Bradyrhizobium sp. AZCC 1610: one gene and its partner. The protein of the gene in region 1 interacts with the protein of each later gene in a pairwise test. Links are inferred from orthologs where the notes say so. Each region holds a gene or a part of one and is shown in the gene's direction. Other genes may lie near its edges.

Region 1 (3,308 bases):
CGCGAAGTCGCCGGGACCTCAAGGCATCGACCGCGTCGAGTTCTGGGTGCAGACCAATCCCGGCACCAAGGCGGGCCCGCTGATGAAGGTCGCCTCCGGCGGCGAGCTGTCGCGCTTCCTGCTGGCGCTGAAAGTGGTGCTGTCGGATCGCGGCTCCGCGCCCACGCTGGTGTTCGACGAAATCGATACCGGCGTCGGCGGTGCGGTAGCGGACGCGATCGGCGCGCGGCTTTCGCGGCTGGCCGGCCAGGTCCAGGTGATGGCGGTGACGCACGCACCGCAGGTCGCCGCAAGGGCGAACCAGCATCTCCTGATTTCCAAGGACGCGCTCGACAAGGGCAAGCGCGTCGCCACCCGCGTCAACGCGCTCGCCGCCGACCACCGCCGCGAGGAAATCGCCCGCATGCTGGCCGGCGCGGAGATCACCGCGGAGGCAAGGGCGGCGGCGGAGCGGCTGTTGCGCGCGGCGACAGCTTAACGGTGGTGCGCAGTCATGGCTGTGAAAGCGAAGAAAGCGCTGGTTGACGTGGCCACGCTCACCAAGGCGCAGGCCAAGGTTGAGCACATGCGGCTGGCGCTGGAGCTCGAAGGCCACGATAAGCGTTACTATCAAGAAGATGCGCCCAGCATCACGGATGCCGAATACGACGCGTTGCGGCAACGATACGATGCGATCGAGAAACGCTTTCCTGAATTCGTTACCTCCGAATCGCCATCGCAGAAGATCGGCGCCGCGCCATCCGGGCGATTCAAGAAAGTCCGGCATGCGGTGCCGATGCTGTCGCTCGACAATGCGTTCGCCGAACAGGACGTGCTCGACTTCGTCGGCCGCATCGAGCGCTTTCTCAAGCTCAGCGACGACAAGATCGATTTTTCCGCCGAGCCGAAGATCGACGGGTTGTCGATGTCGCTGCGCTACGAGGACGGCGAACTCGTTACCGCCGCCACCCGCGGCGACGGTGCGGTAGGCGAGGATGTCACCGCCAATATCCGTACGCTGGAGGATGTGCCGCACAGGCTGAAGGGCCGCAACATCCCTGATATCTGCGAGGTGCGCGGCGAGGTCTATATGACCAAGCACGCTTTTCTGGCGCTGAACGAACGTCAGAAGGCCGCGGGCGACACCATTTTCGCCAATCCGCGAAATTCCGCCGCGGGTTCGCTTCGCCAGAAAGACCCTTCCATCACGGCCTCGCGCCCGCTCGGGTTTTTCGCCTATTCCTGGGCCGAAATGAGCGCGATGCCCGAGAGGACGCAATCCGGCATGATCGGCTGGTTTGAGCGCTGCGGCTTCAAGACCAATCCGCTCACAAAACTCTGTCACTCCGTCGAGCAGCTGATTGCTTTCCATCGCAAGATCGAGGAACAGCGCGCCGAGCTCGACTACGACATCGACGGCGTCGTCTACAAGATCGATCGCATCGACTGGCAGGAGCGGCTCGGCTTCGTCTCGCGTACGCCGCGCTGGGCCATCGCGCACAAATTCCCGGCCGAGCGCGCCATGACGGTGCTCAGGGATATCGAGATCCAGGTCGGGCGGACGGGATCGTTCACGCCGGTCGGCAAGCTCGAACCCGTCGGCGTCGGCGGCGTGATCGTACAGAACGTCACGCTGCACAATGAGGACTACATCAAGGGCATCGGCAACAAGGGCGAAGTGCTGCGCGAGGGGCGCGACATCAGGCTCGGCGATACCGTCGTGATCCAGCGCGCCGGCGACGTGATTCCGCAGGTCGTCGACGTCGTGATCGACAAGCGGCCGAAGAACGCCAAAGAGTTTCACTTCCCGAAGAAATGCCCGTGCCCGCTGCACACCGACGTCGTGCGCGAGGAAACGGCAACCGGCGAGGAAGGCTCGCGCGCCCGCTGCACCGGCGAGTTCGCCTGTCCGTTCCAGAAGATCGAGCACTTAAAGCTGTTCGTGTCGCGCCGCGCCTTCGACATCGACGGCCTCGGCGAGAAGCAGCTTCAGTACTTCTTCGACGAGGGGTGGGTGAAGGAGCCCGCCGACATCTTCACGCTGCAGAAGCGCAACGCCAAGCTGAAGCTCGAGGAGATCGAAGGCTACGGCGAAACCTCGGTGCGCAATCTGTTTGCCGCGATCGAGAGCCGCCGACGCATTGCGCTGGAGCGTTTCATCTATGCGCTCGGCATGCGCCATGTCGGCGAGACCACCGCGCTGGCGCTGGCGCGCGGCTACGGTTCATGGGACGCCTTTCACGACGCCTGCCTCAAGGTCGCCAAGGGCGACGAGGAGACTATTGCCGAGATGGATGCGCTCGATCAGATCGGCGACACCGTGATCAAGAGCGTCGCAGCCTATTTCGGCGAAAGCCATAACCGCGGCGTCGTCGAGCGGCTGAAGAAGGAAGTCACGGTTCTCGACGCCGAAAAGCCGAAGAGCAATTCGGCGGTGGCCGGCAAGACCGTGGTGTTCACCGGCTCGCTGGAAAAGATGACGCGCGATGAAGCCAAGGCGACGGCCGAGCGGCTGGGCGCGAAGGCTTCCGGCTCAGTGTCGAAGAAGACGGATTATGTGGTGGCGGGGCCGGGCGCGGGTTCAAAGCTCGCGGAAGCCAAGAAGCACGGCGTACCGGTGCTGACCGAGGACGAGTGGCTGAAGCTGATCGGGGAGTGACTCTCTCCGCGTCATTGCGAGGAGCGTAAGCGACGAAGCAATCCATAGCGCCGCTCGTGGAGAAATGGATTGCTTCGCTGCGCTCGCAATGACGTTGAGACAGCGATATTAACCTCACAACATCCCCTGTTCTTCCTCCTCCGCCTTTTTTACCAATTCCTCGCTCACCACACCGCTTCGCCGCGGCACCAAAAAGAACATTGCCGACGCACACGCGATCGAGAGCGCGAAGATGGCGGCCGTCAACGGCAGCGTCGTGGTGGAGTGGCCGCCGAGATAGGCGCCGAATTGCGAGACCAGCGCGCCGATGCCCTGCTGCAGGAAGCCCATCGCGCCCGCGGCGGTGCCGGCGGCCTCGGGCCGCACGCTGATAGCGCCGGCTGCGGCATTGTTCATCACGAAGGCGTTGGCGACCATCACGACCATCTGGGTGCCGAACAGCCAGACCGGCGACTGGTTGATCCCGACGATGCTCAGGAGAAGGTTCAGCAGGGCGCCGGTGAATTGCAGCGCCAGCCCGAACCAGATCAGCTTCTCCAGCGAATGGCGCGGCGCGAAGCGGACGCAGAACAGGTTGCCGATCAGATAGGCAAATCCGGTGGCCGCGAACCAGGCGCCGTATTCGGCGGTGGTTCGGCCCATCTGCGTCACCACGATGTAAGGTCCGCCG
Region 2 (3,541 bases), 6.1 Mb from region 1 along the record:
CCGTGATGGCCTCGATCGACATGCTGTCGGGTCTCGCCAATCGCCGTGGCTTCCAGAGCCGGCTCGATTTCGAATGGATGAAGGCGCAGCAGTACCATTGCGAGCTGTCGCTGTTGATGATCGATGTCGATCACTTCAAGCTTTACAACGACACCTATGGCCACCCCGAGGGCGACGCCTGCCTCACCCGGATCGGCGAAGCGCTGGCCGGCGTCGCCGGCGACACGCTGGGCTTCGCCGGCCGCTATGGCGGCGAGGAATTCTGCCTCCTGCTTCCGAACACGAGTCCCCAGAGAGCGCTGGAGATCGGCGAAACGGTGCGCGCGACCGTTCAGGGCCTCGGCCTGCCGCATATCACCTCCAGCCACCGCACCGTCACCGTCAGCGTCGGCGTGGCCGCGACGCTTCCGAACGACGCCCAAACCCCCGGCGACCTGATCGAGGCCGCCGACGCTGCGCTCTACGCCGCCAAACATCGCGGCCGCAACACCGTGGTCGAGCACGGTTTTGCCAAGCTGGTGGATGAGACCGGCATCGCGATGGCGGGGTGAGCGGACGCTCCACGCCTCCGGTCAAGTGGCCCTTCCCGCCTCCCCAACCCGTTGACCCCGCAGCCGCTTTTGTGGCCTAGTCCGCCGTCCTCTGGACGGGACCCGAATCCACAAAAAGCGCTTACGATTCCATGACCTCCGAACGCTATAACGCCCGTGAATCCGAGCCGCGCTGGCAACGCCAGTGGGCAGAAAAGTCGATTTTCGTCTGCAAAAACGACGATCCGCGGCCGAAATATTACGTGCTCGAGATGTTCCCCTACCCGTCCGGGCGCATCCATATCGGGCATGTCCGCAATTATACGCTGGGTGACGTGCTGGCCCGCTACATGCGGGCGAAGGGCCACAATGTGATGCACCCGATGGGTTGGGATGCGTTCGGGCTGCCGGCGGAAAATGCCGCGATCGAGCGCAAGGTCGCGCCCAAGGCCTGGACCTACGACAACATCGCCGCGATGAAGAAGCAGCTGCAGTCGATCGGACTGTCGCTGGACTGGTCGCGCGAATTCGCAACCTGCGACCCCGGCTACTACAAGCATCAGCAAAAACTGTTCAACGACTTCCTGCGCGCCGGTCTCGCCGAGCGCGAGAAGCGCAAGATCAACTGGGATCCGGTCGACATGACCGTGCTCGCCAACGAGCAGGTGATCGACGGCCGCGGCTGGCGCTCCGGCGCTGTTGTTGAGCAGCGCGAGATGAATCAGTGGGTCTTCAAGATCACGAAGTACTCGCAAGAGCTGCTCGACGCACTTGACACGCTCGACCGCTGGCCCGATCGGGTGCGCGTCATGCAGCGCAACTGGATCGGCCGCAGCGAAGGCATGCTGATCCGCTTCGCGCTCGATCCTGCGACCGCGCCGAATGGCGATAACGATCTGAAAGTCTTCACCACGCGACACGACACCCTGTTCGGCGCCAAGTTCATGGCGATCGCACCGGATCACCCGCTGGCGCAGGCCGCGGCTGCGAAGAATCCAAAGCTCGCGGAGTTCATTGCAGAAGCAAAGCGTCACGGCACCGCGCAGGAAATCATCGATACCCAGGAGAAGCAGGGTTTTGACACCGGTATCAAAGCCGTCCACCCCTTCGATCCGAGTTGGAAGCTGCCGGTCTATGTCGCCAACTTCGTGCTGATGGAATACGGCACCGGCGCGATCTTCGGCTGTCCGGCGCACGACCAGCGCGACCTCGATTTTGTGAACAAATACGGGCTCGGCAACACGCCGGTGGTTTGCCCGGAAGGCCAGGATCCGAAGACCTTCTTCATCACCGATACCGCCTATGACGGCGACGGCCGTATGATCAATTCACGCTTTCTCGATGGCATGACCATCGAAGAGGCCAAGGAAGACGTCGCGAAACGACTGGAAGCTGAAGTTCGCGGCAACCTGCCGGTCGGCGAACGCAAGGTAAATTTCCGTCTGCGCGACTGGGGCGTTTCACGCCAGCGCTATTGGGGGTGTCCGATCCCGGTTATCCACTGCCCGAAGTGTGACGTCGTACCGGTGCCCGATGCGGACCTGCCGGTGGTGCTGCCGGAGGATGTGACCTTCGACAAGCCCGGCAATGCGCTCGACCATCACCCGACCTGGAAACACGTCAGCTGCCCGAAATGCGGCGGCAAAGCGCAACGCGAAACCGACACGATGGATACCTTTGTCGACTCGGCATGGTACTTCGCGCGCTTCACGGATCCGTGGAACGAGACGGCTCCAACCACACGCGCCATCGTCGATCGGTTGATGCCGGTCGATCAGTATATCGGCGGCGTCGAGCACGCGATCCTGCATCTGCTCTACGCGCGCTTCTTCACACGCGCCATGAAGGCCACCGGTCACATCGCCTATGACGAGCCGTTCGCCGGCCAGTATACGCAGGGCATGGTGGTACACGAGACCTATCAAAAAGCTGACGGCGGTTATGTCACGCCGGCCGAGGTCAAGATCGAGACCGGCGGCAACGGCCGCCGCGCGGTCCTGATGGAGACCGGCGAAGAAATCAGCATCGGCGCGATCGAGAAGATGTCGAAGTCGAAGAAGAACACCGTCGACCCCGACGATATCATCGCGACGTACGGCGCCGACGTCGCGCGCTGGTTCATGCTGTCGGACTCCCCGCCCGACCGCGACGTGATCTGGAGTGACGAGCGCGTGCAGGGCGCCTCACGCTTCGTGCAGCGGCTGTGGCGGCTGGTCAACGAATCCGCCGAAATCGCCAAGGCGGCTCCGGCCGACCGGCCGGCCTCCTTCGGCGAGGACGCGCTCGGCTTGCGCAAGGCCGCCCATGGCGCACTGGACAAGGTGTCGTCCGGGATCGAACGGCTGCATTTCAACGTCTGCCTCGCCCATATCCGGGAATTCGCCAATGCGCTGGCCGAGGTGCTGGGCCGCGAAGGCAAACCGGCGCCGGACCTGGCCTGGTCGGTCCGGGAGGCAGCCGTCATCCTCGTTCAACTGTTCGCGCCGATGATGCCGCATCTGGCCGAGGAGTGCTGGCAGGTCCTGGGGCAATCCGGGCTGATTTCGGAGGCCAACTGGCCCCAAATCGAACGCGATTTGCTGGTTGAAGACACGGTGACGCTGGTGGTCCAGGTCAACGGCAAGAAACGGGGTGATGTTACCGTGCCACGGGTCGCCCAAAATCCGGAAATTGAGGCTGCCGTTTTGGCGCTCGATGCGGTAAAAGTCGCTCTCGGCGGCAAGGCCGTCCGCAAGGTAATCGTAGTTCCCATGAGGATCGTGAATGTCGTTGGCTAGGACCCGGATCGCCGTTCGGCTCATCGCCGTCGCCGCTCTGGCGGCGCTCACGGCCGGCTGTTTCCAGCCGATGTATGCCGAACGTAATGATGGCAAGCCCGGCCTGCGCGAAAAGCTGATGGGCGTGGAAGTCCCGCCGGTGGACAAGCCCAATGCCTCCCGCGAGGCCCGGATCCAGGTGGAGATCCGCAACGCGCTGGCGTTCAAGCTTTACGGCAGCGCCACCGGCATGCC

Evidence for each region.
Region 2: the proteins of ligA (region 1) and leuS interact in binary tests that used the Escherichia coli proteins (3 or more experiments, as listed by UniProt). The link is inferred for Bradyrhizobium sp. AZCC 1610 from one-to-one orthologs.

What each region holds. Positions count from the first base shown.
Region 1 is NZ_JAZHRR010000001.1:1,091,914-1,095,221, forward strand. The notes cover bases 75-3,065. They hold ligA (NAD-dependent DNA ligase LigA), read left to right. Parts: upstream 75-493; coding sequence 494-2,638; downstream 2,639-3,065. Other genes in these bases: recN (DNA repair protein RecN), read left to right, coding at 75-478; V1279_RS05500 (multidrug effflux MFS transporter), read right to left, coding at 2,753-3,065. Also shown: more of recN, read left to right, coding at 1-74; more of V1279_RS05500, read right to left, coding at 3,066-3,308. UniProt on the Escherichia coli protein: DNA ligase that catalyzes the formation of phosphodiester linkages between 5'-phosphoryl and 3'-hydroxyl groups in double-stranded DNA using NAD as a coenzyme and as the energy source for the reaction.
Region 2 is NZ_JAZHRR010000001.1:7,236,907-7,240,447, forward strand. What follows is about bases 284-3,507. They hold leuS (leucine--tRNA ligase), read left to right. Parts: upstream 284-682; coding sequence 683-3,307; downstream 3,308-3,507. Other genes in these bases: V1279_RS35440 (sensor domain-containing diguanylate cyclase), read left to right, coding at 284-551; lptE (LPS assembly lipoprotein LptE), read left to right, coding at 3,294-3,507. Also shown: more of V1279_RS35440, read left to right, coding at 1-283; more of lptE, read left to right, coding at 3,508-3,541.